Regions from separate parts of the Psychrobacter sp. ANT_H3 genome, predicted to be linked through region 1. Evidence: predicted binding sites of a transcription regulator. Region 1 holds the regulator's gene; the other holds the start of a gene.
What was found. The regulator PhoB, encoded in region 1, activates phosphate uptake and scavenging genes when phosphate is short. The targets are predictions, from matches to a motif close to TGTCATNAANCTGTCATAA.

Region 1 (16,483 bases):
TTAAATATGACACATCAATAATTAACGCAAATCATCAACGACCGCCAGCATTGCAACCAACGAGGCTTCACCTAGCTTAATTGAACGCTCTGGTGACCAGCCTGTATCTGCATCAGGTACATTATCATTATCTTTAAACGGCATCTCTAAGGTATTGGCCAGACAATCAAACCGTTCCGCTACCCAGTGGGTGGCGATGGTCATATTCGCGGTGCCCGGCGCATCGATGTCATAGCCAAACTCAGACTGAAAATCAGCACTGGCGAGCTTTAATACGTCTGAAAACTTATCACGTAAACGCGCAAGACGGTCGTTATAACTTGGTGTGCCTTGCGAGCCGGCTAAGAACACATAAGGCAGCGCTTCATCACCGTGCACATCATAAAATAAGTCCACACCCGTTGCTTCCATCTTATTAATGACATGGAACACCTCAGGGCTTTTCTCTAAGCTTGGATTCAACCATTCACGGTTTAAATTCGTTCCGACAGCATTAGTACGTAGATGTCCGCGCACACTGCCATCAGGGTTCATATTTGGCACAATATAGACGTTCGCCTTTTCTAATAACAGCTTAGCAGTGGCGTTATCACTATCTAGTAAGCTATATAACAATCCTTCAACCAGCCACTCAGCCATCGTCTCACCCGGATGCTGGCGCGCCGTAATCCAAATATTGCGTTTGCTCTTATCACTACTGCTATCACCATCAGCAATTTTCACCAAGGTTAAGTCGCGCTTATCAAGCGTTTCGCCTAAATGCTCTACACTCACTAATGGGTGCATTTGTACGGCTGCCAATAAGTCTTGATGACGCTCATAACTGTAAGGAGCAAAATACGCAATTTGAATGGTGTCGCACTCAAGCTCTGCCACTATGGTTAATTTGCCGTCTTTATAAGAGGTTGGCAGACGGAACCAGTACTCCCGATCATAGGAAGCAACCGCTTGGTAATTCTCCCAGCCCTCAAGGTATGACGCCGCCCCTGCATTGACAATATTGAGCACATATTGCTCGCCAATCTCACCTGATAGACGAAAGTTAAACCACTGGAAAAACTCTTCACCAACGTCTGGACGAATCGCTAATTGGATATCTTTTTTATCTTCTAGACTAATAACGTCAATATTACCTGCGTCAAAATTTGCAGTGATATGCATAATCTTTCCTTAATGGTTTTTTGTAAATTTAAAGACTTATGTTAAAAAAACTTATACTAAACTCAATAGGTTGTCCATCATAGTGTAACGGAGTTTATGGCACACTCGTGATCAAGTTTGGTTGCTTATTATAGCGCTTGTTCCTTTATTATTAGCTTGATTCTTGGTTTGATTCTTGGATTGCTTATAACTAGAAACTAAGAGAACACTGCAAACCCGCACATTCTCGAACATCAAACACATATTAGCTTGTAGTAGACAGTCTATTTCAATAATTCGTGCGCCTTAGAGCAAAATCTGCTGCTCTATTACCAAAGATAAATAAAGGAATATATGTGACTTCAGGAAGAAGCGCCAGCGTGCATAGCGCACCTATATACATCTCACCCAAGCACTTTGCCGATTACTTATCGCCTCAGCAAGGCTATTGCCTATTTTTGGATATAGATGGCACGCTTGCAGATTTTACCTTGAATCCAAAAGACAGCTTCATTCCTACTACCACCCTAACACTTTTAGAAAAAATACAAAGTCATGGCGTCAACATCGCAATTGTCACCGGACGCAGTCTAGCTGAAGCAAGGCAAATGCTGTCTCCTATAAAGCTGCCGATTGCCGCAACGCATGGATTAGAAATGGCATTTGATGGTATCAGCGCCAGCCTTACACAAATTGACCTCACCGAACTGACCGCCATTAAGCAGGCTATTCGTCAATCTTGTACGCCTTACGATGATTTGTCGATAGAAGATAAACCTTATTCTATTGCCCTACATTATCGGCAAAATCCTGTGTTAGCCGATGTGGCTTATAGCATTATGTCAACGGCGTCAAAAAATCATGCTGATTGGTTATTAAAACAGGGCAAATACGTGTGGGAGATAGCGCCCAAAGAGGCCGATAAAGGCACTGCAATTTTAACCTTATTAAAACAAATGCAGACCAATGATACTCTTTGCCCTATTTTTATCGGTGATGATATAACCGATGAAGCAGGGTTTATTGCCGTACAAAGCAGCAAGCGATTCATAGAAAAAAGCCATTTAATCAAAGGCATGGGTATCAGGGTAGGTAACGAGTACCAGCAGCCAACGTGCGCCCATTATTATGTCAATAACATTCATGAAGTAACAGTTTTACTTGAGCGCTTTTTAACTTTTTGTCAAAAACGCAGCACGCTATTGTCTAACCTAACTAATTCCAATGTTCAGATAGTCAGCAAACATTCGAGGCAACTGATATGAGCCGTTTAATCGTCTTATCTAACCGAGTAAAGATGCCCGATAATAATCCTATGGCAGGCGGGCTGGCAGTAGCGCTGCAAGATATATTAACGGGCAGTTCAGTCATCTGGATGGGTTGGAATGGTGACATTATTGATAGCTCTGATGCCGGTGAAATCAATAGCTTTAGCAATTATAAACAAGCTGCTTTAGCAAGTTCTTGTATGCAAGGAACGCATACCGAAACTACTTATATGACCACCGCCCTCACCACCCGACAATATCAGCATTTTTACTGCGGATTTGCCAATAACGTGCTGTGGCCAATGCTGCATGAGCAACCTAAGTTAATTAGCCAAGCACCAGAGGACTATGCCGGCTATCAAGATGTAAATCGCCTGTTTGCTCAACAATTAAAGAGCATTATTCAGCCTGACGATGTGATTTGGGTGCATGATTATCATTTTTTAAGTGTGGCTTATCATTGTAAGAAACTTGGAATAAAAAATCGTATTGGCTTTTTTTTACATATTCCGTTTGCGCCATTAGCCTTTTGGCGACAGCTTGCTCAAAGCTGTGAGCTGATTAAACAGCTTGCGCATTATGATGTGCTTGGCACCCAAACTCAGCAAGATAAAGCCCATTGTCTTGCGGTTTTGCAACATTATTTAAAAGATAGCGTTTTAGAAGACAACGTTTTAGAAGATAGTCTGGCAAAAAACAGTCTTTTAGATTTTTTACCCATCAACGTTTTATATTCCAAACAGTCTGTTACTAGAGCGCATACTGCATCTGGTACGCAATTGAAACTTCATTTAGAGTTAAAACCCCAGCATGCTTTAACAATTAATGCCTATCCTATCGGCGTCAATGTCACAAAGATTCAGCAGCAGGTTAGCCATGTATTCCCGCCTTTATCCTTATCATCTACACAGTACACTCAACGGAACGATACCGTAAAGCCCATTTCACAGCGTATTATTGCGGTTGATAGGATTGATTATTCCAAAGGTTTATTAGAGCGTTTTTCGGGCTATCGCGACTTTTTACAGCAATATCCAGCCTATCAAAATCGGCTGCAATTATTACAAATCGCCTGCCCTAGCCGTTTAGATTTACCGACTTATCAGCGACTTTATAAGGAAGTTAAACAAGCGGTTTATAACGTTAATCAACAATTTTCGCCTAATACAGATTCTTGGCAAGCAATTAATTATAGCGAAGAAGTATTAAGCCATGAGACCGTGATGACGGCATTTTGCCAAAGTGATCTCGGTTGGGTAAATTCGCTGCAAGACGGTATGAATCTGGTCGCCAAAGAATATATTGCTGCCCAAAATCCTGATAATCCTGGGGTGTTGATGCTATCACGTTATGCCGGAGCCGCCGAGCAAATGCAAGCAGCGGTCATTATCGATCCGTATCAGCCAAAAAGTATCATAGAGGGTTTGAATACTGCCTTAACGATGCCACTAGGAGAGCGAAAATCCCGCTATCAGATGTTATTGCAAGGATTGCAGCAAGATAACTTACATGCTTGGCAGCAAAGCTTTTTAGACGACCTATATTTAGATAACTTATATGATAATAAAAAACATCAAACAGACAGCGATTCCTCAGAAGCCGTCCAAATGTCTGGCTCATAAAAATAACTAGGAGACCCTTATGCTCGCGCTCGAGGCAAAAAACCCTTTACTGTCAGACATAAAATCTGCCATAGAAAATATCATATTTACTGGCAATCAAGCCAATGGCAGTATGGTTAGCACAAACATTATTTCTATAACCGATAAGCTGCGCCATGAGATATTAAAAATCTTAGTGAGCTATAGCGATAAAATTCCTCATCCTGCCAGCGGCACTGAAGGCAATAAAGAAAACAAATCCCGAACCAATTCACGTACTTTGATTCGTTGGCAAATTTTGGCTTATGTGGCCAGTATAGATTTAACGATTGCAAAATGGTTTGAATCGCATTTAGATGCCCTAAGCATTTTACATGAACTGGGCTATGAGCAAGCAACACAAGGATTATGGGCAATTTGGGCAGCAGAGGGTCATCCTCTGAGCTATCAGCAAGACAAAGTCCACGGCAGCAAAGCTTGGTGTTCGGGGGCAAATATCGTTGACCATTGTCTAATGACCTATCGCGATAAGGATGGTCAGGCGCAATTGCTTATGGTGGATATGCAGCAAGATGGCATTAAGATTGATAATAGTGCATGGCAAGCAGTCGGCATGCAGGCTACTGATACGGCAACCATACATTTCGATGAGGTAGTAGCCAGTAACGTTGGCGCGGCAAATGCGTATCTAGAACGCGTGGGATTTTGGCATGGTGCGGCTGGCGTCGCTGCTTGCTGGTATGGCGCGGCGACTTGTCTCGCCAGTTATTTAATCAGCGCTTATCAGCAAAAGCCAAACGATTATAAAGCCATGTATTTGGGACGAATTGGCACGGCACTGGCTGTCACTGAGCAATACTTTCATCATATTGCTGAGTTAATAGATAATGAACCAACACAAAGTCATGAGCTTGCCATCCGCCAATTAAGGTCAAACGTTGAGCAAGTAGCGCGCGAGGTTATAGAGGTCGTCGGGCAAGCATTGGGCGCCGCGCCCTTTTGTAATAACCCTCATTTCGCCAGATTATCAGCCGATTTGAGCGTATTTATTCGCCAAAGTCATGGCGCTTTTGATTTACAGAAAATCGGTGAGCTGTCTAGTATGTTATCCAGTGAATCCGCTAGCACACTGACTAACGACGACACCAGTGACTTTATAAATAGGCAGGAAAATATATGGCAACTGTAATTCCTAGTAAGCCAGCACCTATAAAAAATAACCATCCGATTGTTGGCGACCGCGTTATTGAAGGTGATGGCACCAGTTGCGACGCTTGGCAAAATTGGTCAGGACTGCAAAGCATGCTGCGCTTAAATGTAGCGACAACCTTTCCAGCGCATCAGCGGGTTTGTATTTTCGCGCCGCATCCTGATGATGAGGTTTTGGGCTGCGGTGGGTTGCTACAACATTTAGCCAATAATGGTAATCCAATCCTACTGGTCCATGTAACCAATGGCACGCAAAGCCATCCTGACTCGCAGATTTATCCTCCAAAAGCGCTTGATATTATCCGTCCACAAGAAAGTATCGCAGCGTTAGAGGCGTTGGATATATCTCATCAAGTCAAGGTTATTTCTATGCATCTAACCGATGGTGATGTATTTGCTGAGCAGGCACAGTTTCACCAAAAATTAGCAGCCATTATTCAGCCTGATGATATTTTGGTAACGCCGTTTGTACACGACGGGCATCCTGACCACGAGGCGACAGGGCAAGTGGTCGCTGCATTTGCTAAGCAGCACCGTTTAGCCTGTTATCAAGTGTTAATTTGGGCGTGGCATTGGGCAAAGCCTGCTGACAGCCGTATTCCTTGGAGCTGTGCTTTCAAAGTAGATTTAACGCCCGAGCAATTGCAGCGCAAAATCCAAGCCATTCATTGCTTTACCAGCCAAATTACCGTTGATGAAAGTACAGGCAATCCGCCCATTTTATCGGCTCAAACCATTGCCAGAATTAGCCAACCATGGGAGGTTTATTTATATGAGCCAACACTATAAATCAACGCCACCAATGGATTTTGGAAAACCCTCAATGGCTTGTAAAAATGAGACGACTGACAGCTCCCATACTGATACGCAAATGCAAGCTGTCAACTATGCAGAAACCTATTTTGATGCCTTATATAGTGGCAATAGCGACCCTTGGCAGTATCAGACACGCTGGTACGAAAAGCGTAAACGCGATATGTGTCTAGCTGTGTTGCCACAAGCACAATATGAAAACGCCATTGAATTAGGCTGTGGAAACGGCGTATTTAGTGAGTTACTTGCCAGCCGTTGTCAGGCCTTATTAAGTATGGACGGTAATAAACAGGCGGTGCAGCTTGCTAAGCAACATTTGGCAGAGTCCGCGCATGTAAATGTCATACAAGGAGTCATTCCTGACGAATTACCGACTGCTCAGCCAATCTTTGATTTAATTATTATTAGTGAAATTTTATATTATTTATCGCCCAATGATATTGAGACAGTTATTACTTGGATTAAACAAAACCTTGCTGTGGGTGGCACATTGCTATGCTGTCATTGGCGTTATGCCATTGAAGGCTTTGTGATGACGGGTGAAACCGTACATCAACGTTTATGCCAAGCGTTTAATAAAGGAAGTAATGAGCTAGAACCTAAGCAGGGACAGCACATCGATACTAAAAATTCAACCTTTACCCATCAAAGTAAAATTATCGATAGCGATTTCTTATTAGACGTTTGGCAATACTCTCCCGAATCAGTCGCCATGCAAGAGAACTTGGCATAAGAGGATATGACACTCAGCAAAACAAGGCGGATATATGGATGATATGAAAATTGGCATTGTCATTCCTGCTCATAACGAAGCGATGACTATTACTAAGTGCTTAGCATCGGTGCAAACTGCCATTGAGCAGCTGCCCTCTACCATTACCGCGACTGTGCTTGTCGTGCTTGACAGCTGTCGCGATGATACGCTTGAATTGGTTAAAAGTGTTCAATTAGAAAGTGCTCAAGCTAAAAATACTAAAATCGAAAATGCTGACGTGAATTATCTATGCTGTGATTACCAATGCGTGGGACAAGTACGGGATTTAGGCATTCGTCATGCTATCGCAGCTGGCGCGACATGGCTTGCCTGTACAGACGCTGATTCAGTCGTCACCCCAGATTGGCTGATACAGCAAATCACCCATATCAAAGACCAGCCTACCGATATGATATGCGGCGTAGTAAGTGTTGATAGCTGGGCACATTTGACGCCGCAAACGCGCAAAGATTATATGGCTCATTATCAAGATAAGATGGGACATCGTCATATTCATGGGGCAAATTTAAGTTTTAGCGCTGAGTCTTATCTTGCCGTTGGCGGTTTTGCGCCATTAGGGTGTCATGAAGATGTCGATTTGGTAAAAAGGTTTGAGAGTACAGGCTATGCCATCACCTGGAGCAATCGCGTTCGAGTTATTACTAGCAGCCGTTTGCAAGCTCGAGCAACAGAAGGTTTTGCCGCGTTTTTAGCCAATTTAGAAACTAATCATTGACAGTCATGTTTAAAAATCCTGCTAACGGCTACGAGTTTAGCAGTTAGCCTATAGGAGCAGAGCGAATATGAGTGGCGGGGAAAACGGCGCTAAATGTCGAGCCTTTACCTTCTGACGATTCAATTTGTAAGGTCGTATCATATTGATATAACACATGCTTCACAATCGCCAGCCCTAGCCCTGTGCCGCCTGTCGCACGACTGCGCCCGCTATCCACTCGGTAAAAACGCTCGGTCAATCTTGCAACATGCTCCGGCGCAATCCCAATACCATCATCACTGACGGCAAACCGACAGCCTTCTGCGGTCCTCGCCCAACTGATGACGATATTACCTGCTTTTGGCGTGTATTTAATCGCATTAATCACCAAATTGGATAACGCACTGTTCAAATACATCTCCGAGCCATAAAGACCATCATAGGTATCTATCTGTAAATGCAGCGTATGGCCATATTCTTGGTTATAAGCCTGCGCGTCATCATAGACATGGGTGAGCAGCTTGGTCATATCAATATAATGCAGCTCATGTGTCTCTTCGATTTCAATCCGAGACAGCAGCAGCAAGTCATTGACCACTCTATTCATGCGCGCAGTCTGCTGCGTCATTAACTCAAACCCGCGTCGCCATTGCCGCGGCATATCTTCCTGATCTGAGAAATTCTCCAGATAGCCCATCAGTACAGTCAATGGCGTTCGTAACTCATGCGAGACATTTGCCACAAAGTCGCGGCGCATTTGCTCTAAGTGTTGTAAGCGGGTCACATCATAAATAATCAGCAGCTTTTCATCGCCAAAAGGCGTGAGCTCACATTTAAGATAACGGTTAGGGTCTTGCCATGACTTCATATGTACACCATCATTGGGTGTCACCATACTCTGATAGTATTGCCGAAACTCAGGGACATTAATAAAGTCAAAAATACTTTTGCCATGATCCGCTGTCTGCAACAATAATAAATCTTCGGCAGCCTGATTCCACCACTCCAAACCATCATCGTCATTTAGCAAGATAACCGCATCTCGCAGTGCGCGTAAGGCACTTCTGATTTTTTTCAGCTGGTCGGTGGAGTATTGCTCGATGTCCTGTTGCTCAATGTCCCTTGGCGTTATCATGTTTTTCTCTCTTCTTTATTATCAGTATGATGCTTAGCACTTATTCTTAGAACTGACTATTCTTAGCACTGACTATTCTTAGCACTGACTATTCTCAGTACTTATGCTTCTTAGTTCTTATTATTCTAAATATTTATGACTCTGAGCACTGAATGTTCTTATCACTGTTTCCTTGCCTTATAAACTACCTTGTAAGCTGCCTTGTAAATAATGGGCTATTTTTCAAAATCGATAGCGTTATTCAACCAGACTCGAAAACCGATAACCGGTACCGCGAACCGTTTGAATCAAGGCACTACAATCATAAGGCTGTAGTAATTTTCGTAAACGCCGGATGTGTACATCAATCGTGCGATCTTCGATATAGACATTGCCGCCCCAGACCTGATCTAACAGCTGGGTGCGCGTATAAGCACGCTCGGGGTGACTCATAAAAAACGCCAGCAAGCGATATTCTGTCGGCCCGATATCAATGACTGTATTATCCGCGGTGATACGCTGACTTTTGGGATCGAGACTAAGCTTGCCTATTTCGATTGGCTTATCGCTACTAAGCGCACGACTACGGCGTAATACCGCTTTGATTCTGGAGATTAATTCACGCGTTGAAAAGGGTTTGGTCATATAGTCATCAGCGCCCGCATCAAGCCCATGAACCTTGCTATCCTCTTCACTTTTGGCGGTCAGCATAATCACCGGTATCTCAGCCAGCATCTCATCGCTTTTAAGCATGCGGCAAAAATCAATACCACTTTTATCACCCGGCAACATCCAATCTAGCAAAATCAACGCCGGTCTATGATCCACCACTTGCTGATGCGCCTCTGCGACGTCAGCCGCTTGTAAACTCTCAAAGCCCGCCATCTCTAGCGTCATTACCACCATCTCACGAATTGCAGGTTCATCTTCGACAATCAAAATCTGCTCATTGCGCATACCATCGCCTCATTATTGAAAGACAAAAAATTGGAAAACAAAAATACTAAGCCCTTATCAACGCCTGCCCATTAAACGGCTTAATTATGACAGTTTGATGACACAGTGACTCGCTACGTTAAATGCTGTGCCTTAAACACTGCACCTCACCTCAAACACTGTACTTTCAGCCCTATACTTTAAACGCTGTGCTTTGAACGCTTAGCCTTAAACCCTTACGCCCCAAAAAAACCAACGGCTCATCATAACGAATTTTGCGCTAGATAGCAGCTGCAATCCCCTTAAACGACTGCTTTATTAGGCTGGGTTTTTAATTGACCGACTTTTTTCATAAAAATGTCTTATTTCATCAAACTGTCATATTTGCTCGGCACAATGTGCTCATTGACCACCGAGCGTCTTTGCAGCAAAACCTTGCTAACCAAACATCGTTAGCAATACATTACTAAAAACCTGGGCAGCGACATTGTTATTCATAAATGCCCCATACTTAAATCTGATTACTTTTTAGGAGAAATAATGCGTTATTCATTAATGGCTTTAGCAGTCGCGAGTACCTTTACCTTAGCTGCTTGTAATCAAACCCCCAATAGTAATGAAAGCAATGAGCCGGCTACTTCGGCGCAATCAACCACCGCCTCTACCGACAGCGCAAACGTTCAGTCGACAGACAATGTATCGATGAATGTGTCGATGAATATCACCGGCGCAGGCGCCTCTTTCCCGCAGCCTATCTATGCTAAATGGTCAGATGCCTACAATAAAGCAACAGGCGGTCAAGTGAACTATCAGTCGATTGGTTCATCGGGTGGTATCAAACAAATCGTCGCAAAAACCGTTGATTTCGGCGCCTCTGATGCGCCAATGACGCCAGCTGAATTAAACGAAGCCGGTCTGATTCAATTCCCAACTGTTATCGGCGGCGTGGTACCTATCGTCAATATCGATGGCGTTGCACCTGGTCAATTAAAGCTCGATGGAAAAATGCTCGCTGACATCTATCTTGGCAAAATCAGCAACTGGAATGACCCTGCCATCGCAGCCATGAACCCTGATTTAACCCTTCCTGACGCTGCCATTACCACAGTATTCCGCTCAGATGGTTCGGGCACAACCTTTAACTTTACTGATTATTTAGCCAAAGTGTCAAACGACTGGAAAGACAGTGTTGGCGTCGATAAAACCGTGAAATGGCCAACCTCAGCAACCGGTGCGGGCGGTAAAGGTAACGAAGGCGTTTCAAGCTATGTGACGCGTATGAAAAACTCTATCGGCTACGTTGAATATGCCTATGCTAAGCAAAATGGCATGTCACACGTTGCCCTAAAAAATGCCGCCGGCAACGTCGTGCAACCGTCTGCGCAAACATTCGCCGCCGCTGGTGACATCGATTGGTCAAAGCAAGAAGGCTTTTATAAAGTCATCACCAACTCTGAGACCGACCAAGCATGGCCTATCGCTGCTGCGACCTTTATCTTAGTCCACAAACAGCCGCAAGATGCTAAGCAAGTGGCAGGCGTCCTTAACTTCTTTGATTGGGCTTATGCTCAGGGCGATGATGATGCGATGAGCCTCGATTACGTGCCTTTTTCAGATACGGCCGTAGCTTTATTTAAAGCAAAATGGAACGAGGTGGTCGACAGCGAAGGTAAGCCTGTCTATACCTCAGCACAGTAGCTCGAGGCTTATTAATTCAAAGCTTATTAATTCAAAGCTTATTAATTCGAGGCTTATTAATTCGAAAAGAAGCAAGTCGAGAATCAGCTAACTAATGCCATCAAGCAAATACTGAAAAGCGTGTTTGCTTGGTGACGTCTTAGCCGTAATGAGCTTAATGGCTGGTCGTTAGATGACACAGTTTATTACGGTAAGACGCTAAAGCTAAAACCCCTAAGGTTTTTTACAATCAAGCTTTCACACTAGCAAGCGTTAACACCATTCATCATTAACATAATGAAAAGTTAGAGCGATAAACAACAGAGGCTTTTATGGCAGACCTAAAATCCCAACTGGCAAAACAAAAACGCTTTGACGCGGTTTTTGTTAATGCCACCAAAGCATTTGCAATTTTGGTGCTCTTGTCGCTTGGCGGCATCATGCTGTCATTGATTGTCGGCGCATGGCCAAGTATCACTGAGTTTGGCTTGGGATTTTATACCAGCAATAACTGGGATACGGTGAACGATCAATACGGTGCACTTGCCCCCATTTACGGAACAGTGGTCACCTCGCTCATCGCTATCTGTATCGCCGTACCAGTCAGCTTTGGGATTGCTATCTTTTTAACGGAACTTTGTCCCAATTTTTTGAAAAAGCCATTGGGTATTGCTATCGAGCTGCTGGCAGGCATTCCTTCTATCATCTACGGCATGTGGGGCTTGTTTGTCTTTGCGCCGTTTTTTGGTGATCAAATTCAGCCTTGGTTTATTGAAAATATTGGCCCCCTACCTATTATTGGCAAGGTTTTTACCGGTGCGCCGATGGGACTGGGTATGTTTACCGCCTCATTAATACTGGCAATTATGATTATTCCCTTTATCGCCGCCACCATGCGCGATGTTTTCTCTGTGGTGCCAGACCTGCTAAAAGAATCGGCATACGGCATGGGCGCCACCACCTGGGAGGTCATGTTCAAAATTATCTTACCTTATACCAAAGCAGGTGTGGTTGGTGGCGTGATTTTGGGACTTGGTCGAGCGCTTGGCGAGACGATGGCTGTTACCTTTTTGATTGGTAATGCTTTCAATATCAGCCCAAGCCTATTTACCTCTGGGGTGACTATTACCTCAGCGCTGGCCAACGAGTTTGCCGAAGCGTCAAGTGAGCTGCACTTAGCGTCATTATTACATTTAGGGTTAATCCTATTTGTCATTACCTTTATCGTTCTATCAATATCTAAACTCATGCTCATGCGTATTGACCAAAAAGCAGGTAATTAAACACCCTATTTTAAAAGCTAACAAAGCAAATCAAAACAAGCCTAAACAAACTAAAACACGTCATTTGCAGCCATTATTTGACCTAAGAAGGACAAACACTTCATGACTTTAGCACCAGTCACTACGCAGCCAAGCCAGCCTTCTGTACGCTTTGAAGACCGCTACAACAAGCGTCTTTATAACAAGCGCCGTTTTATCAATAGATTGGGACTTGGGTTTGCCTTATCAGCGATTATATTTGGTTTGTTTTGGCTCATTTGGATTTTGATTACGCTGTTTGTTGAAGGCTTTCAAGGTCTCATCGAGATGCCTGTCTTTATGGCAGATACCCCGCCACCGATGGGCGAAGGCGGTCTACGCAATGCCATTGTTGGCTCAGTGATGTTGGCTTTTTCGGGCTTGGCGATTGGTGCCCCAATCGGCATGATGGCTGGCATTTATTTAGCGGAATTTTCACATGGCAGTATGCTGGGTAAAGTCACCCGATTTTTAAACGATATTTTATTGTCGGCCCCATCTATCGTGATTGGTCTGTTTATTTATGCCTTGATGGTCAAAGGACAGAGCTTTTCGGGTTGGGCCGGTGCATTGGCATTGGCGCTGATTGTGATTCCTATTGTCGTGCGTACGACGGAGAACATGCTAAACCTAGTGCCTAATACTTTGCGCGAAGCTGCTTATGCACTCGGCACACCAAAATGGAAGCTGGTCAGTACCGTGACACTGAAAGCTGCCAAAGCCGGTCTGACTACCGGTGTGCTGCTTGCTTTTGCGCGTATTACCGGTGAGACCGCGCCCTTGCTATTCACTGCGCTAAACAACCAGTACTTTAGTACCGATATGAGCCAACCGATGGCCAACTTACCCAATACGATTTATCAGTTTGCCATGAGTCCTTATGACAACTGGCATGCACTGGCTTGGGCGGCGGCGCTGCTCATTACTGCGACAGTATTATTCTTAAATATCGCCGCCCGCTTTATCGGTGGCAAAGACTATAGCAGATAATTTAAGGCTAACAAACGCACAGTTAAGAGCAAAAAAACACCCCCATTTAACAAAACTTTAAAACAGATGGATACCATTATGACTGATGTATTAGAGAGAAAAGCGACTAAGCCGATGACAGATACTAGCAGCAAACGCCGTTTACTAGATGACGCTATGTTTAACCATGGTCAGCATAAACAGCCAGATATCGCCCATCTTATCAAGCAAACCATGGCAGACATGCCTGATAACATGCCACCTGCCAAGATTACCATTCGCGATTTGGACTTTTATTATGGTGATTTTCAAGCGTTAAAAAACATCAATATCGATATCCCAGAAAAAAAGGTCACCGCTTTTATTGGTCCCTCAGGCTGCGGTAAATCAACGCTGCTACGTACCTTTAACCGTATGTATGACTTGTATCCGAGTATGCATGCTGAAGGTCAAATTACCCTTGATGGCCAAAATATTTTGGCCAAAGATATGGATGTTAACTTGCTGCGTGCGCGTGTCGGTATGGTTTTTCAAAAGCCCACACCCTTCCCGATGTCTATTTATGACAACGTCGCATTTGGCGTCCGTCTCTATGAAAAGCTCAGCAAAGCAGAGCTGGATGAGCGTGTCGAGTGGGCACTCAAAAAAGCAGCATTATGGCTGGAAGTCAAAGACAAACTTAAAGCGTCAGGATTGTCATTATCGGGCGGTCAACAGCAGCGACTTTGTATCGCCCGCGGAGTAGCAACAAAGCCTGAAGTCTTGCTATTAGATGAGCCAACGTCAGCGCTCGACCCCATCTCTACTGGCGCGATTGAAGATTTGATTACCGATTTAAAAAACGACTATACCATTGCTATCGTCACCCACAATATGCAGCAGGCCGCGCGCGTCTCCGACTACACCGCTTATATGTATTTGGGAGACATGGTAGAAATGGGTGAAACAGATCAAATATTCACCAACCCAGCACAAAAAGCGACTGAAGATTATATTACCGGTCGTTATGGCTAAGTCGCTGTTCGCTTAAAGCAATCATTTCTAGCAGTCATTTATCACGCTACTCATTTTGGCAATATTTTTATGAGCAACACCAATACGATTAAGGAAGCAAGCATGGCGATAACGGCAAAGCATTTATCAAAGAGTTTTGATAATGACTTACATGACGTGATTGAGCTGTTTATGCAAATGGGTCACATGGCAGCAGAGCAAGTCATGGTTGCGACACGCGCCCTGATAGCCGCAGATGAGGCGACCGCAAAAAAAGTGATTGAAGACGACCATTTGATCAATCAGCTAGAGATTAAAATCGATGAGCAAATTATTTTGTTAGTCGCTAAGCGCCAGCCAGCCGCCAATGATTTGCGCTTAGTGATGGCGCTGAGCAAAGGCATTGTCGACTTTGAACGTGTCGGTGACGAAGCAGAAAAAATCGCCCGTATGGCCTGCCAATTGATTGAAGATGGCGCGTCACCAAGAGGTTATTCAGAGGTTCAGCATTTATCCAATCAGGTACGCTTGATGCTGCTCGATGCCATTGACGCCTTCTCAAATATGAATCCGCAGCAGGCATTTTCAGTATTGCAAAGCGATACCGCGGTCAATGAAGAGTACCAATCGGCCACGCGTGCCTTGATGACCTATATTATGGAAGACAGCCGCCATGTGTCCAAAGTGATTAATATACTATGGGTATTGCGCGCCCTAGAACGGGTGGGCGATCATGCTCGCAACATTGCTGAGCTGGTTATTTTTTGCACCAGCGGTAAAGATGTGCGGCATACGGACTTTATGCAAGTCGAACAAATCGTCCAGCAAACCACTGATGCTGGCATGAGTAATCAGAGTAAATAGCTTGCTGACGCCATTTGGATGACTGTCAATTGAATGGAGGGCTTATTCATGTCTTTATTTGCTTTGGCTGAAAGGCAATTAACTTAAGTATGCACACGCTTTAAGCAATTACCTGCCACGCAACAACAAACGCTGCTAAGCTTTTTAAACAGCATTTAATGGTCATTATGACAATTATAAATCACTTATTGTAAATAGCCGTTTTTAGCTATGATATTCGGCGGCAACTCGGTTTCGCCCAAAGCTTCTAGCAAATTAATCTCAATAGTACGTGATAAGGCCGTCAGCGGTAATTGGTTGGCAGCCAAACCAAAAGGCTCTTCCAACTCTTCACTTAGCGCATCCAAACCAAAAAAGGTATAAGCAATGACCCCGCAAATCAAGGGCGTCACCCAGCCTAAAGAAGAAACCAAACCAAAAGGCAGCATAAAGCAATATAGATACGTCGTGCGATGCACCAGTAGCGTATAAGCAAACGGCAATGGTGTGCTATGAATACGCTCACAAGCGGACAAAACCACCGTCATCGAATTTAGGCGCTCATCCATATTTTGTATCATATGCTCTGACGTCAAGCGCCGCCGCCGACAATAGCCAAGCTCCTTACCTAGCAGACGCAGTAGATAATCTGGCAAATTTTGTGCTTGCTTCATGCTGGTATGATGTATAGGTTCTACAAAACGCTCGACATCTTGCCAAGGCGAGCTGTCACGCAATCGATGACGTAAGGCATGGGTAAAAGCGATGCTTAAATACACCAATCGCCGCTGGCTATCTCGCCCCTCCTTATTTTCTTGCCCATTCTTACTTTCATCATCTATATAAGACAGCACTTGACGGGTAAAGCTGCGCGTATCATAGACCAATTGCCCCCATAGCCCACGAGCTTCCCACCAGCGCTGATAACTGGCATTATTCCGAAAACCTAGAAACAACGATAAGGCAATCCCAAGCAAGGTAAACGGTGCGACGCTATAAGAAGAAAAAGAACTGGGAAACCCATGCTGAATATTGGTGATAAAGGCACTGATCAGACTAATGAGCAAAATCTGCGGATAGACCTTTGGCAGGATGGAGCCACGCAAGGTAAAAAGCAGTTTGATGGCGCTGGGCTTTTGCTTGACGATCA
Region 2 (16,483 bases), on a different contig from region 1:
GAAGATTTTATAACCCGAGAGAGCCAGTATCAAAGCCAGTATCAAAAATTTGAACAGTATAGAGAAGCTATAAATGAAAACATTAGGTCTAATGAAAATTTAAAGTTAGACACTATTTGGTGGAGTAAGGCTTTATACTCTCCTTCCTTGAATCAAAGCTATAGAGAGTTTGAAGTTAAAATTGCCTTAATCTTTATGATCATTGACTTATTGTCTCTCATAGAAAATGCGCCACCAGCAAGCGTATCTTATTTACTCTTTGAAACGATTGCAGACTTGCCTAATATAGATATTGAAGAAAAATTTTCTTTAGAAGAAATATGGGAGTTTTATTCACAAAATAAAGATAGTGTCCCGAAAGAGGTTATCGGGCAACTAACAATTGGTTATAAAGACAATTGGTCACTGAAGGACTTCGTTAGTTACGCTTTTTCTGATGATTCTTTCGATACAAATACCGCTATATCTAAACTGAATATCTCCAAAGATACGGAAATTAGTCTTCCTAAATTGGCTCAAGCTATTTTTCGAGAACAATCTGCTGAACGTCAGGTAAGGACATAAACATGAGCGATAGTGAGATAGTCGTAAGTGGTGTTTGTTCTAGAGAGGGAGAAGATTGCTATGTCGGCGACGGAGGAACTTGTGCTGAAGGTAAAGATCATCCTACTGAATGTGACTGCTTTAAAGTTGAATTGGAAGAAAATACGAAAAGTTCTGAGTTAAAACAATATGGCATCTGGTGGTCAGGTAATAACTTAGGAATACAAGACTTAAGTAGAATTCAAGCACGAGGTGAAAGTCGTCTTATTGGTGTTTTCGGTTCACATGACACTGGAAAAACTACATTGCTACTGATTGCTTATTTAAATAATATACGTAGAGGACTGGAATTAACATATAAATTTGCCGGTTCTAAAAGCTTGGTAGCATGGGAGAATCTATCGTCTTACTTAAGATTGGACACAACTAAATCTACTTTCCCGCCTCACACTTCTCGACAGTCAGACAGAGTTCCAGGATTACTACATTTGTCATTAAGAGATAGTGAAAGCAATTTAATCGACTTGTTGCTTACTGATGCGCCTGGCGAATGGTTTACTACATGGTCATTAAACTCAAAAGATCCGAATGCAGGCGGCGCTCCATGGATGGCTACGAACTCAGACATGTTTATCATAACAGCTGATTGCAATAAACTGGCAGGAGAAAATAGAGGCAAGGCGCGAAAAGAGTTACTTATGTTACTTGAGCGACTCGCTCCGTTTACCACAGACAAACCTACATTCTTAATTTGGACTAAGTCCGATGAGTTAGAAGAGAAACCTATACCAGAACCAATCAAATCAGCCATCGTCGCTAAACTTAGTAGAAATATTCCTCATGCTAGACAATATGAAGTAACTATAAAAAATCCAGATTCAGTTACCAATCTTTTAAATGATTTATTATTAGACTATGAGTCATCTAGACAACCAATGATTGTTTCCGAACCTCTTGTGAACAACTCATCATTTATGTGCTACCGAGGAAGTTATGCCTAAGAAAAATATACTGGTTATTGGTCGAGCAAGCAGTGGTAAAACACACTTTGCAGGACAACTTTATGGTCGTCTTAGAGAGCCTGAAAGCTCACTAAAAATAAATGGAACGCCGGAAAACCTAGAGATGCTTGGCGAAGTTTTTGAAGCACTGAGCGAAGGTAAAGCTTCTGCTCATACTGTAACTGAGACTTGGGATAGCCTAAAATTACCATTGATAGATGAAAATAGTAAAGAGTTTGATATAAATTGGCCTGAATACGCGGGTGAACAGTGGGATACTATTTTTTCTACACGTTCATTGAATGAAAGATGGAGAAATAAATTAGATGATAGTAATAAATGGCTTATCATAATTAGGGTGGAAAACGAACCTACATTCCCAGATTTTCTTGAAAAATTATCTAATAACGAAAAACCAGAAAAAAATCATGAATCACCTAACTCTATAGGTTGGGACGCAAATGCTTACTGGGTAGAAAAGTTACAAATTCTATTGCAATTATCGAAAATACCAATTGCTAATAAAATAGAAAGCCCTAAGGTGGCCGTTTTGCTTTCTTGTTACGATGAGGTAAATACTGAAAATGCTACTCCGAATGATATTTTAGAGCAACGACTACCAATGTTAGCCTCGTATTTGGTCTCTAACTGGGACAAAGATAAATTAAGTATATGGGGGCTTTCGGCATTAGGAAAGGAATTAACAAAAATATCAAAAGATGAAGGTTTCATTAATGAGGGTCCAGAGACTCAAGGCTGGATTATATCGCCAGATGAAACTATTGATCATAAGAATTCTGACCTAACTTTACCCATCAAATGGTTACTTAATGACTGACCTTAATCTAAACTCTCTCATTTATGCTACCTACGGTGCTAAAGATAATAGGCATCAACTTATCCATACTACTAATCCCGAAGTACAGCTTCCAAGTCAACTGCTATCCATTACGGACAAACCAGCGGGTTATTTGCCAGCAAATGTAGTCTGGTATCCAGTTTTCGGATGCGCAGTCTATGATAACTATTGGTGCTTATGGTGTACTTATTCTGATTATGAAGCTTCCAGAGGGGGAATGGTGATCAGTAAGGTTGCTTTATTACCTGTCAATCAAGCGATAAAAGTAAATGATTTGACAGATATTTTGATATCAATAATGAGTTCTGACAAATTACCAGAAATGACGGATGAACAGTTAAAAAATGTATTTAACTCATTAGTATTAGCAACTCACCCTGTCCTAATCCTAGAAGATTTAGCTTCTTTCGCTACTATTATTAATGAGCTTTGGAAAGGTTTATGGCCAGAAGCAAGAAAAAGACTAGTGTGTAACGTTAAATGGGGTCCTTCTCAGACCATGGCTGGCGATAATGAATTCAATGTTGTCGCATCTATAGCATCCAATAAGCTTCGATGGAATGAATCCTATACTGCTATTAGTGCTGACGACAATAACAATGAGGTTATGAGTAATAGAGCGGTAAAATTTCTTTTAGACCATCAGGATACTATTCTTGAAAATTTCTTAGAGAACACCTTATTAGCCATAGAAAAACCTCCATTACAAAGGCTAAGAAAGTTATCAAGAACTGTGGAGTTGATAGAAAATTTTAACATAGAACCTTCAGTATCTCTTGCAATTAATCTTATTAGAAATAGCTTATCATATGAAGATACCGAAGGTGAGTTAGATATATATGTAAACAAAGCACTCATATACCTTGCAGAGAATCTAGCAAGTTTAAGCTTTACGGAAGTAGAAAAAATACAAAATATAGTATTTAAAAAGAATCACAACTATAACTTACTATGTCTTTCGTTAGAGAGTTATATCGAAAATAAATTTACTTTATTGAAAGATGAAGATAAGAATAGGTTGATAGTCGATGCTATAAATAAAGCGGATAAATGGTGGTATAAAGCATTAAAAAAAGGTGTTGCTAAGGGGATTGATACATTATCACCTAACTGGCTTCAACAGGCTAAACAACTCATATTAAGTAAAGATTTGTCTTCTATAGCGAATGACGTTATTTCAGACTCAAAAGATATTGAAAAAGGTATTTTAGAATTAACTCTTGAAAATGAGCCTAACGATAAAGGTATCAAGAGACTGAAAGAGTTTGCTAGGTCAAAAAACTGGTCAAAACTATATGCTTGGTGCTTATTTAAATTAGAGCAACCTATAATGGCTCTGAATAAAGTCTTAGATTTTGAGCATCCTGAGGTAGTTGGCTTTGATTACTTGGCTGAGTTATATAGTGAAAATGAATTATTAAATACTTTTAGAGTCATCAATGACACGAGGTTGATTTCGAATATTGAAAATACAAATGCATTTGTAGAAAAATTATTACCTTATTTAGAACTAGATAAAGAGTTTGATAGATATCTGCTTTCACAAGGTTATCGCAATGAGTTACTAGTGCCTTCTAAAATCATCAATAATACTGGAATAGACTTTATTTTACGTAATGCTACCAGTGGTAATGAGACATACGGACTGATTGGACTACTAGCAGAGAAAGGCTTCGAAGAAGATCTTGCTAAGCGAGCACTATTGCAGTTAAACGAAAGTTTTATTTGGGATAAATTAAGTAAATCCGATACAGAGGTACTGATAAACACGATAAGTCATTACGTCATTGAAAATGGCATCAGTAGCGTAACTGATAAAACCATTCAAGAAAATATAAAGGAGAAGTTCCTAAAATCAGAAATAGCGCCCAAGGTAATGGATTTATTAATAGGATGGAGTTTTCATGTGAATGAGTCTGAAGTAATTAATATTTTAGGTCAATATACTGACAACAACTGGAGACAGTATGGTAAAAATTTAGGAGAGTTTATAAACTCAAATAAATGGATATTAATAACTAAAGCTTTGTATACATTATATGGAAATAAGCAAATTGTTAATAATGCTCTGAAATATTGCTACAGTCTGTTACCAAAAAAACAAAAGTGGGCCTATTTATTTAAGTCTAAGATGAAACTTGATGAATTGCCAGATGATTATCTTATCAGTAGATTAGTTGACGAAGCCAGTTCCTTATATGGTTCAGAAGAATTAGAATTGCTGTGGGAGAAAGCAGGTGGCAAACTCAAAGATTTAAACTCCAATGGAAACCTTGGCAAACAATGGACTAAAGCGATTAAAAAAGCAAAAAAAGGTAACATAGAAGGAGGCGTACTTACTTTAATTGATATCATGCTAGAGAGGTATCCACATAATACTGAATTAAATGAGTTGAAGACCTTTTTTTAAGCAAAAGTTATATGAGTTGTTTTATCGAATTATAGTTTCTATCATTGGAGTGATAGAAGCTCCTGTATTTCTCAACTTTGGTCACAAAATGGTCACCGTTTGGTCACCGAGCACTTGGTCACCGATTTTCAAAATGTAAAGTACATGCACGCAGACTTATAGAGAATACATTATTAAAGAGTAGATTACTTCTTAGGGATTAATAAAGACAGAATAACCAACCCTTACGGATAAAGGCTTTAAGGAGAAATCCAGACACAAAAAACCCCAAACAATCTAATGTTTGAGGCGAAACTTGCTTAAACTTAACAGTTTAAATTCGTTTTAAATATGGCGCAGCGGACGGGACTCGAACCCGCGACCCCCGGCGTGACAGGCCGGTATTCTAACCAACTGAACTACCGCTGCTTAGGTCGTTTTTAGCATCTTGTCCTTATCAATAGGACGCACTCGCTAAAAGAGTGGTGGGTGATGACGGATTCGAACCGCCGACATTCTGCGTGTAAGGCAGACGCTCTACCAACTGAGCTAATCACCCTGAGAAGCATATCAAAAAGCAGTGCTTTTTAGCTTCGCAAAAGAAAATCATTTAAATAAGATTTTCTAAAGCTTTTATTAACTATAGTTGTCACGCTATGGTTAATTTTGAAACGTCTTAATGAGCGTTTCCGACAGCAACTTGCTTTATCAATAAAGCCCCTTGCTGTGGGTGTGTATTATATAGATTTACACATGGCTGTCAAACAGTATTTGCCCTTTTCTTAACTATTTTTGCTGAATTTATTAATTTTACAGGCAAGCCTCTGTTTTCATTGGTTTTATATTTTATACAAAACCAATGATTTTTTCAGCTTATCGGCTATTTCCCTGCTAGCGCTTGCTCAATATCGGATTTAAGCGCTTCAGGCTTGGTGGTTGGCGCATAACGGTCAATGACTTGCCCATCTAACCCAATTAAGAACTTAGTAAAGTTCCATTTGATACCGTCTGTCAGCAGCCCGCCCTTTTGATTTTTTAGCCATGCAAAAATCGGATGGGCCTCATCGCCATTGACATCAACCTTAGCCATCATCGGAAAGCTGACACCATAGTTCTTTTGGCAAAACGCACCAATCTCATCGTTAGTGCCGGGGTCTTGAGCGCCGAACTGGTTACAAGGGAAACCAATCACGACCAAGCCTTGGTCTTTATATTGTTGATACAACGCCTCTAACCCTTCAAATTGCGGGGTAAAGCCACATTTACTGGCGGTATTGACGATTAATAGCACCTTACCTTTATAATCAGCAAAGGCTTGCGAGGTGCCGTCCATGCGCTCAGCGGTAAAATCGTAAATAGTGCTCATCATTCATCCTTAAATTGATTGTCTTATTGTTTTCAGGTTGATAAGAAATTTGCAGGCTTATAAGAAAAAAGGAAGCACCACGTACTTCCTTCTTATCAGTCTAACTTTGGCTAAAATACTAATTTTAGCCAAACTACGAGCTATATTGACATTTATTCTTCAGTTTTATCCAAATCGATAGATAACGAGTTGATACAGTAGCGCATGCCAGTGGTCTCACGAGGTCCATCAGGGAATACGTGACCCAAATGCGCGCCGCAATTGCTGCACGTGACTTCCGTACGGCGCATGCCTAGCGAATCATCGACGTGTTCATCAATGGCGCCATTATCGATACCTTGATCGAAGCTTGGCCAGCCGCAACCGGCATCAAACTTACTATCCGACTCAAACAAGCTGGCACCGCAGCCTTTACAGCGGTAGATACCTTTATCATTGACGTCGTTATAAACGCCAGTAAATGGACGCTCTGTGCCCTTCTCACGCATCACATGATACTCATCGGCACTCAGGCGCTCTTTCCAGTCCGCTTCGGTCAACTGGCTGATTTCTTCTTTGCTTAATTGATTGTCTTGCATCGTTTATCCTTATGGAATATTTGGATGAAATGAGTGGCTATCTCGTTTGTTGTTTGTCATTTTCTCGCAAAACGTTATCGCTCTTTTTATAAAAACGATAGCCTTTATCTGCTGCTTACCAGCTGACTATTCAAGGTAGTTATTATAAAGGTGCGCAACTTGCCAGCTGAGAGCTTAAAGTCTTGGGAAAATTATTTAGATAGAGAAGTAAAATATAACAAATTATCTTGCCGCCTAAATGAGTAAAGTTGTAATTTTATTGAGCCCGTATGTCGTACGCTTGATTATTTTCGCTTCATTAGTGTTGGCTTAATAAGCACTGGTTTAATAACTTCTTATTTCACTCACCATTTAGCACCAAATTTGTTTAAAAAAAGGATTTGAAGAGTCATTTAACTTATAAATGCAAGTTATTCTTGCATTACCTTATAACTTCGAAATTAATTTTACGGATATTCACCTTGATACTTGCATTCAAAGTTCATTTGCAATAATATCTTGCATTAGGTTTGATTGTCTTTAATAAAAGGGTCACATAACAATGGCTGATAGCGAATTTTCTCAAGCTCCTCAAAGTACGCAAGCCGAACGATTGGTACAACTGCGCCGCGATAAAGGCATGACTGCCGAGCAATTGGCGCAAGCGATGACCGCAGCAGGCGCAAAGGTCAGTCGCGGTGCTATCTCTAACTGGGAGCGCGGCACCAATGGCATCGTATCATCGAAGCTGCCGACCTTAGCGCGTATCTTAGGCTGTAGCGAAGGGTACCTTTTGCGTGGTGAACTGCAAAGTGCAGCTAATAGCGATATAGACATCGATAGTAATATTGCTAGCGACGCAGATTTAACTCAAAGCATAAATGCTCATAATAAAAATGCAGCCTCTAGCAAGCAAGTTAGCAACGCTCAACCAATGACAAATCAAGCAGCACCACATTCACAAAACAACCCTATGAGTGGGCACTCTATGAACACAATAAAAAAATCCGATAAATTACAAAACGTTTGTTACGATATTCGCGGTCCTCTGCTGCAGACGGCTAATAAAATGGAAGCCGAAGGTAAGCGCATTTTAAAGCTTAATATTGGTAACCCTGCCCCGTTCGGTCTTGAAGCACCGCATGAGATTTTGCGTGATGTGGCGATGAATCTGCCAGAAGCGACGGGATATTCAGACTCGCAAGGGATTTTTGCGGCCCGTAAAGCGGTCTTGCAATATTATCAATCAAAAGGCCTGCTATCTGCTGTCGATGTGCGTGATGTGTATTTGGGTAATGGCGTCTCTGAGCTGATTGTCATGACCATGCAGGCGCTCATGAACGATGGCGATGAAGTCCTGGTGCCAATGCCTGATTACCCGCTTTGGACGGCAGCCGCCAACTTAGCAGGCGGTACAGCCGTGCATTATCGCTGTAATGAAGACGACAATTGGCATCCTGATATCGAAGACATCAAATCTAAAATCACTTCTAAAACCAAAGGCATCGTGGTTATTAACCCCAATAACCCAACGGGTGCACTGTATAGCGATGAATTGCTGCTGCAGATTATCGAGGTGGCAAAAGAGCACGATTTAATCATCATGGCCGATGAGATTTATGACCGTATTCTCTATGATGATATGGAACATACACCGATGAGCACCTTGACCGATGATGTGCTTGTGCTGTCTTACAACGGTTTATCAAAGTCGCATCGTATCGCAGGTTTCCGCGCTGGTTGGATGATGGTTTCTGGTAAAAAACACCACGCTGCTGACTTTATTGAAGGTTTGGATATGCTGGCGTCTATGCGCCTATGTTCAAACGTTCAAGGGCAATATGCCATTCAAACCGCGATGGGCGGTTATCAAAGCATGAAGGATTTGACCTCTAAAAAAGGCCGTCTCTATAAGCAGCGCGAAATGGCGGTTTCGCGCTTAAACGCCATTAAAGGTATTTCTTGTACCATGCCGCAAGGGGCGTTTTATTGCTTTCCAAAGATGGATCCTGCCGTCTACCCTATCGAAGATGATATGGCGTTTATGATGGATTTATTGGTGGAAGAAAACGTCTTACTGGTACAAGGCACTGGCTTTAACTGGGATGCACCCGACCATTTCCGCTTGGTGTTTTTGCCCAACCTGCACGATTTAGAAGATGCCATGGATCGCTTAGACCGCTTCTTTGCCAAAAAACGTAAACAGTTTGGCACCGAATAGAACTTAATTTTATTAAATTAATTCTCATTTTAATATAAAAAAACGCTTATCGGCACGATGCTGATAAGCGTTTTTTATGCTGTTAGATAAAGTAGTAAAATCTCACCGTTAAAATCTTGTTAAAAACTCATACGGCTTTAATCTAAAAAACCACCTTAAGAATACTTCTTTAAGAACAATACTCTAAAAACATGGCTTTAAAAGTGTCATTTAAAAAACTTTGTCTTAAAAAATATTACTTAAGAAAATATAGCTGATAGCTGACATTGAAGCGGCGGCAGGAAGGGTAATTATCCATGCCAAACCGATAGGCTTCATCAGCGCCCAGTTGGTGTCTCTATTGACGATACCGATGCCAAGTACCGCACCAACTAAGGTATGCGTACTCGATACCGGCAGCCCCATGGTCGAAGCGCCCATTACCACAGCAGCAGCAGCCAATTCCGCTGAGAAGCCAGAAGCCGGATGCATTTTTGCCAGATTGGTACCAACGGTTTGAATCACTTCTTTACCGATAAACCAAAGACCAACGATTAGCGCCACACCAAAGGTTAACATAACTGCAGGTGGTACTGCCGCTTCGGTCGCTATGCTATTGGTACGGATAACGTCCATAATCGCGGCAAAAGGACCGACGGCGTTGGCGATATCGTTTGAGCCGTGACTAAAGGCAAAGGCTGATGCGGTAAAGACTTGCATCCAGCTAAACATAATAAACGTCGCTTTGGTCAAATCTTCCTTATGCTTACCGCGGATACTCTTGGTATAGATATAGGTCGCAAGCCAAACTAGCGCTGCAATCATGCCCATGATTAAAAAGCCTTGCAGCGTTGTCATGCCATTATTGACATTCTTTAAGCCTTTAAAGATGACCAAAGAGGCCATGACCGCGCCGCCAGCAGCCGCAATAATAGGTACCCATTGCTTTAATGCTTTTAGCGTATCGAGGTTGCTGCGCTCGTTTTCAATTTCATAAAGCTGTTTGTAATAATCGGTTTCTAAATCTTCAACGTCGCAATCATCATCTTTATAGATTTCCTGATCACGTAACATCGCTGAGGTATAAGCCAGTTGTTCTGATTCGGTCAGACCATCCAGATACTCTTTGTGATTTTGCTTTAAGGTTTTTTTATCGCCCTTTAGCGTCGCAATGTGCGCTTCTGTTCTATCATTATACTCAATGATATTTTTCTTAATCTGGCCATATAACAGGTAGGAGAAGACGCCGCCGAGTAATGGTGATATGACCCAAGAGATAGCAATCGTTCCAATCGTGCCCCAATTCACCGTAGATAACGCCATTTCGGTGCCACCTAACGAGATACCTAATACAATGGAGCTACCAACCACGCCGCCGATAATGGCGTGAGTGGTTGAAACGGGCAGACCTTTTTTGGTCGCAAATAACAACCAAAATGCAGCAGCGATAAGCGCTGAGAGCATGACATAAATAAACTGGTTGGGCGTGACCGATAGACCATCGAGATCGACAATACCGCTTCGGATGGTATCGGTAACTTCACCGCCTGCCAACACCGCGCCCGACACTTCAAATATCGCTGCGATACCCAAGGCTTGCGGAATGGTCAACGTCCCCGCACCCACTGAGGTACCAAAGGAGTTGGCGACGTCATTACCACCGATATTGAATGCCATAAACACACCAAAAGCCGTCGCTACGATAAATAGCGTCGTCTGCTGATGCATGGTGTAATCTAGACCCCACCATAAAAAGTAAGCGGTCATCGCAATCAGTAAAATGGCAAAAAATAGATTGATTCTCATAGAACCGACTGCTTTGGTTGGTCCTGTAGAACTGCTGCTAATACCCATACGTTGATACGTCCTGCGTAAGCTGATTGAAATTATATGTGATTGATGACATTGCGGCGCTATGAACGGTGTTGTTTTCACCACCCAATATTATGATAGCGTGTGCGCAACGTGTTTTTGAAATACTGTTTTTTGAAATACTGTTTTTTGAACTTGTTTGTTGAAATACTGTTTTAAACCACGGCTTTAAACCACCGCTTTGAAAATTGGTTTGAATAACTAGCCTGCAATACCTTATTGATCCATCACTCAGACGATCTCGTCTGTTTACCATTATTTTCTACTCATACCTAGCACTAATATCTAGCTTAGTTTGCCTATGATAAAAATATCAGGTAAAAAAACCATCACACAAAATGCCATAAAGCCGCAAGTAGTATTGCCAAATCATCCGATTACAGCAGCTTGCGGCTTAGGTTTTTATAGTGATAGCGTTGGTTATGACAAATATATGAGTAATGATTAAAGCATTTATATGATAAATACAGTATCCGACTGCTGAGCTATTTTGTAGAAAGCAGAGTTTATAATGTGCCTATTATATTAAATATAGACACAGAATGCATGATGATATTGCGAGATTTGTAACTGTGAATGTAAGCGCGATAAAACTTGTCAATTTAGTGAAAATTTGTTGTTATATTTTATAATTTGGCTGAGCCAAAATATAATCAATTCTCAAACCTTTTAATCAGTTATCAGGCAGTGCTAAAGATAGCTGCTCAATGGCATGGTCTAATACATCTAGGCGCGCTTGCCGCTTTTCATTGGTGGCGATGACACACCAAGGGGCGTCCTCTGTATTTGTACGTGCCAGCATATCAGCTGCCGATTGCACATAATCTGCCCAGTTATCACGATTACGCCAATCATCATCGGTCAATTTAAATTGCTTATGCGGGGTCTCTTCGCGCGCCTCAAAGCGCTTAAGCTGCTCTTTCTTATCGATGGCAAGCCAGTATTTGATAACTATCGTGCCAGCCGCTACCAAATCCGCCTCAAAGCGATTGATTTCATCATAAGCGCGCTGCCATTCTTCATCGGTCGCAAAACCCTCAATACGTTCGACCAATACGCGCCCATACCAAGTACGGTCAAAGATAGCGATACGGCTGATACGATCGATCTGCTCATTGGGCAGTTTGGTCCAAAATCGCCATAGATAAGGGTGTTGTAATTCATACAGCATCGGTGCGCCAATATTATAAATCTGATACTCGCGTGGGTCGAGCGGCGCAACCAGTCTTTTAATAGCGCCACCCTTGCCAGCCGCATCCATACCTTCAAAGGCAAAGATCACATGCCGACCCTTACGCGCACGTAGCAGCTCAGCAAGGCGCGCTTGTTTATCGGCAAGCGCTTCATGGTACTCAGACTTATCTATCTCGATATCATCGATATTTATCAAAGCTTTAGGGACTTTTACTGGCTCGAATTTTTTAACATTTTCTAGCTGTTCGCTTTCCTCTATACGACTGCTTGCTAACGCTGTTTGCATCGCTTGCAACACTTGATGACAAAAATGCATGGCTGCTTGTGATTTGTCATCACCATCGATAATAATCCAATCTCCCTGCTGGCGTAATAGCGCCGTTGCCACCTCATTAAAAGTTTCGACGACCTTTTTGTTTTTCCAATCAATTTGATATAAAAATTCTGGATCAGCCTTGTCGTCATTTAGCCGCGCCTGCAAGGTTTCGATATCGACATGAAACCAGCATTTGAGCAGCTTGGTTTGATTAGCAGCAAGGTCTTGTTCAAAGGCTTGTAACTTAGTCAGCGCTTGTTTTAAATAGTCTTGCCATTGGCCAATAGGCAAGGCTTTATCTTTCAGCTGGTTATTATTCTTATCCTTACTTTCTTTATGTTCCTTACCTTCATTATCTAGCGTTGCCATACGCATGACGTTATAGAGCAAATCAGCATACCAGTTGCCAAAATATACCATGACATCGCCATGACGCGGCAGCGCCTTGGTATGTGCCTGCCAAATCGGCTGATGCTCTAAGGGACAATCACCAATGGTTGCCTCGACTTTCAGTAAACGTGGGTCGACCCATTGCCGCAGCTGGGTGACCGCTGTGCCCTTGCCTGCTTGCTCCATACCGTTGACCAGCACTAATAACCCTGTTGGTTTATTCATAGTTGGCGGTGTTTGTTGCCGCGTGGCACGCAGAGCAAACTGTGCGGTGACCAATGCCAATCGCAGGGTATCTTTGTCCATAGAAAAGAGATTTAACGGATTGGGTGTTAAGCGCTGCTCGATGACTTGCTTACTAAATTGGTCACTCACGGCTTGTGGCGCTTGGTCCTCAGTCGTATCATTTTTTTTGTTCATGCCCATGCTCCCTCTATTATTATTAGATAATATTTTATGCTTTGTTATGCGGCGTTATACTATTTTTATGGATGTTCTGTATGAATGATTTTTTTGCCTAGCCATTTCATATTTACATAGCTATGTTATAAGTGCTTTGTTTTTATAACATTGCTTACAATACTGATTACAACACTTATCACAGTGCTTAAAATCACCATTTTAGTTAATCATAGCATTGCGTAAATTTAGTAAATAACCCTGCTATGTAACAGTTTGGCATTTGTATTCTGCGGTATTTTCTTTTAAGGTGAACAAAATCTTGCGAGCATGCTTTAATAGCTGCCTATAAGTATAAAATTTAGTACCCTCTCAGCCCTTTTACCATCAATTTGATTGATTGTTATTTTTACTTTTTATAGGATTACCTGCCATGACTGCTTTAGCCAATTTACAACAGCACTTAAACCGTTTTTGGGCGCTGCCACACCATGAAGATGCTGCCTTAAATACTAAACTTAAAGAAGTGCAAGCATGGCAACAAGCGCGTATTAAGCGTACGCACAGCGCGCTATTTGAACAACCAAAAAACCAATTAATGGCAGATTATTTCTTAACCCAGCTATATGGTGGTGATGAATTTAAAGTATTGGCAGAGCAATTAGGACGTATCCTTCCTAAAGCCAAAAAACTTGAGCGCCTAGCCAAAGAGTCTTCTTTAGAAGCTGGTAGCATGGGCATTCAAGCATCTATCTTGGCGATTGAGCTTGATTTGCATTTGGCCGAGTGGTTGGTTGCTCAAGATTTAGCGGTTAATGAAGAGAATATGCTTGCCGCCTACCGCGCTGTTGATGAGGCAGATGAGCGTCGCGTGCAAATTAACAACCTAAAAGAAGTCTGCTATCGTACCGATAAAGACCTGAATTCCTTTATGCTCAAAAAAGCCTTTGCAATGGCAAAAGGCGCTGCGTATCGCTATAACTTCCAACCGCTTTACGACTTTATTGATGCAGGCTTTAAAGCCATGAAACCGCTAAAAAGCGTCAGCAGCTTTATCGAACCATTTTGTGAGCGTGAGCTTGAGATTATTGACGAAGTTCACAACACGGATAATGGCGGTAAGCCAGCAACGTTTGGTGTATGATAGGGTCAAATAATGCACGTGGCTCACGGCGCTGTTACTGATTAAACTATACTTAAATAATGAGTCAACAATGCTCAAATACGCCATCATAAAAACGAATAATAGGATAATCGTATGATTGACAACTCAAATAACAATGCTGCAACTGATGCGACTTCTCATGGTCACCTGCAAGATAAATTGGTCAAAGACAGTATCGCCAACAATCAAAATATCACCGCGCAAGTAAAAGCGCGTCAAAACCATGTTTCTAATACGACGCTTAATGAAAATGCCGCAGTCGATAACAATAATAATGACTTCACCCAAGTGCAAGACTTACCAACCGGAACCCCACAAGGTCAACAAACGACTATGCCAAACCATACCACCAACGCTAACCCTAACGCCACATTAAACAACAGCGCCAACCCTACTTCTCCGCAAGCACAAACCGCCAAACAAACGCTATTTAACCAGCGTGATGACATCAATAACCCACATACGCCTGATACTGATGGTAATGAGCAAACGCATTTTGGTTATAAGACGGTTAATAAAGCAGAAAAGCAAGCGCGCGTTGCTGATGTCTTTACCTCAGTTGCCAAAAAATACGATATTATGAATGACTTAATGTCATTTGGTATTCATCGTTTATGGAAGCGTTATGCGATTAGCTTATCAGGTGTACGTGCCGGTCAGCATGTGCTTGATATCGCTGGCGGTACGGGCGATTTGGCTAAAGTATTCAGCCGTGAAGTTGGTCGCAACGGTCATGTGGTGTTATCAGACATCAATGCGGCGATGTTAGAAGTGGGTCGTGAGCGCTTGATTAATGCTGGCTGTAATAACGTTGATTTTGTCTTAGCAAACGCTGAAACTTTAGCGCCATTCGATGATGAAAGCTTTGATTTAGTGACTATCAGCTTTGGTCTGCGTAATGTCACAGACAAAGATGCTGCTCTAAAATCTATGTATCGTGTGCTAAAGCCAGGCGGGCGTTTACTGATTTTAGAATTCTCAAAACCTGTCTTTGAGCCATTATCAAAAGCTTATGATTTATATTCATTTACTGCTTTGCCAATTATGGGCAAGCTGATTGCTAATGATGCTGAAAGCTATCAATACTTGGCAGAATCGATTCGTATGCATCCTGATCAGCAAACGCTTAAACAGATGATGCAGCAAGCAGGCTTTGAAAATTGCGATTATCATAACTTGACTGCTGGTATCGTCGCGGTCCATCGCGGCTTTAAAGCATAAACACGTTATTTATGCTTAATATCTAGTGATAAAAGCTGGCTATACAAGCTTATTCATAATGTAAAAACGTCTGTCATTAGGCAGGCGTTTAATGATCGTCATAACAGCCAATATTGAAATATGCGCCACGCTTATGGCGCTCAACCAAACATGCGAGAGCCTTATGCTGACTGTATTACTTTTGGCGGGTGCCGAAAAGCTGATTAATATCGCCATTGCCAGCGATGAGATTACCAAAGCTGGTCTGGCACCGCTTGCGGGTAAAGTGCTGCGTTTAAATATGGGCACGCCTGAAGTGAATTTGGACGTCTTATTTACCGATGAGCGTTTGCGCTTTGAGCCGGTCATGACGGAGAGTGTCTTTGAGCCAAGCGGCAATATGAATGAGCGCCAAAAAGCCAGTCTAGAGCGTGCGCGTCTTGGCCATAGTCGTCCAGACTGCATTATTACCGTTGATAATCCTGCGCAGCTGCTCAACCTGATGCGCGGCACTGAGGGCAACTTGCCTATCGCTGGTGATTACAAAGTGCTCATGCAACTTAAACAACTGGTCGCAGGTTTTGATCCTGATGTCGCTGGACAGCTTGAGCCCTTTATTGGTAAACCGATGGCCAGCCAACTGCATCTTCTCATCTCACAGCTAAAAGGCAGCTGGCGTCATAGCGCCAAACGCGCCTTTAATGATGTCAGCGACTGGGCAAATGATGTAGCCGGTAATGTTGCTCCTGACCCGATGGAAGCCGCCGAAGTCAATGATTTAAAACAGCAGTTATTAAAACTGCGTGCTGATATTGAGCGAGAAGAAGCTAAGCTTGCTGCTATCAAAGATGAGCAAGCACGTTTAAGCAATAATAGATAATAATACGTAGATGCTAAGATTGTTTAAATGCTCTCTATAAACATCTACTGTTATGAAAAATACAATATCTAGCCTATTTTCGAATTTTTAGAGTACCTATATCCCATGCTACTATCCCATCGCGCCCGTTTATTTGAACTTTGGCGTATTGC

Region 2: PG901_RS08290 (inorganic phosphate transporter) is a predicted target of PhoB. The motif match lies at 10,802-10,820, and genes of this name have one in related genera.

What each region holds. Positions count from the first base shown of each region.
Region 1 is NZ_JAQISM010000001.1:347,337-363,819, reverse strand. Features, by position in the region: gene PG901_RS01420 (M14 family metallopeptidase) at 22-1,161, opposite strand; gene otsB (trehalose-phosphatase) at 1,497-2,405, shown strand; gene PG901_RS01410 (alpha,alpha-trehalose-phosphate synthase (UDP-forming)) at 2,402-4,030, shown strand; gene PG901_RS01405 (acyl-CoA dehydrogenase family protein) at 4,050-5,198, shown strand; gene PG901_RS01400 (PIG-L deacetylase family protein) at 5,186-6,007, shown strand; gene PG901_RS01395 (class I SAM-dependent DNA methyltransferase) at 6,090-6,764, shown strand; gene PG901_RS01390 (glycosyltransferase) at 6,808-7,521, shown strand; gene phoR (phosphate regulon sensor histidine kinase PhoR) at 7,565-8,635, opposite strand; gene phoB (phosphate regulon transcriptional regulator PhoB) at 8,873-9,571, opposite strand; gene pstS (phosphate ABC transporter substrate-binding protein PstS) at 10,091-11,248, shown strand; gene pstC (phosphate ABC transporter permease subunit PstC) at 11,560-12,510, shown strand; gene pstA (phosphate ABC transporter permease PstA) at 12,613-13,518, shown strand; gene pstB (phosphate ABC transporter ATP-binding protein PstB) at 13,585-14,511, shown strand; gene phoU (phosphate signaling complex protein PhoU) at 14,614-15,354, shown strand; gene PG901_RS01350 (bestrophin family protein) at 15,540-16,483, opposite strand, start outside.
Region 2 is NZ_JAQISM010000015.1:19,031-35,513, forward strand. Features, by position in the region: gene PG901_RS08245 (GTPase-associated system all-helical protein GASH) at 1-564, shown strand, start outside; gene PG901_RS08250 (TRAFAC clade GTPase domain-containing protein) at 567-1,544, shown strand; gene PG901_RS08255 (hypothetical protein) at 1,537-2,382, shown strand; gene PG901_RS08260 (GAP1-N1 domain-containing protein) at 2,375-4,813, shown strand; tRNA gene PG901_RS08265 (tRNA-Asp) at 5,145-5,221, opposite strand; tRNA gene PG901_RS08270 (tRNA-Val) at 5,276-5,351, opposite strand; gene PG901_RS08275 (glutathione peroxidase) at 5,673-6,158, opposite strand; gene msrB (peptide-methionine (R)-S-oxide reductase MsrB) at 6,311-6,736, opposite strand; gene PG901_RS08285 (aminotransferase class I/II-fold pyridoxal phosphate-dependent enzyme) at 7,278-8,936, shown strand; gene PG901_RS08290 (inorganic phosphate transporter) at 9,162-10,769, opposite strand; gene PG901_RS08295 (hypothetical protein) at 11,089-11,235, shown strand; gene PG901_RS08300 (ATPase) at 11,461-13,107, opposite strand; gene PG901_RS08305 (FFLEELY motif protein) at 13,520-14,230, shown strand; gene ubiE (bifunctional demethylmenaquinone methyltransferase/2-methoxy-6-polyprenyl-1,4-benzoquinol methylase UbiE) at 14,345-15,472, shown strand; gene PG901_RS08315 (ubiquinone biosynthesis accessory factor UbiJ) at 15,636-16,331, shown strand; gene PG901_RS08320 (ABC1 kinase family protein) at 16,437-16,483, shown strand, end outside.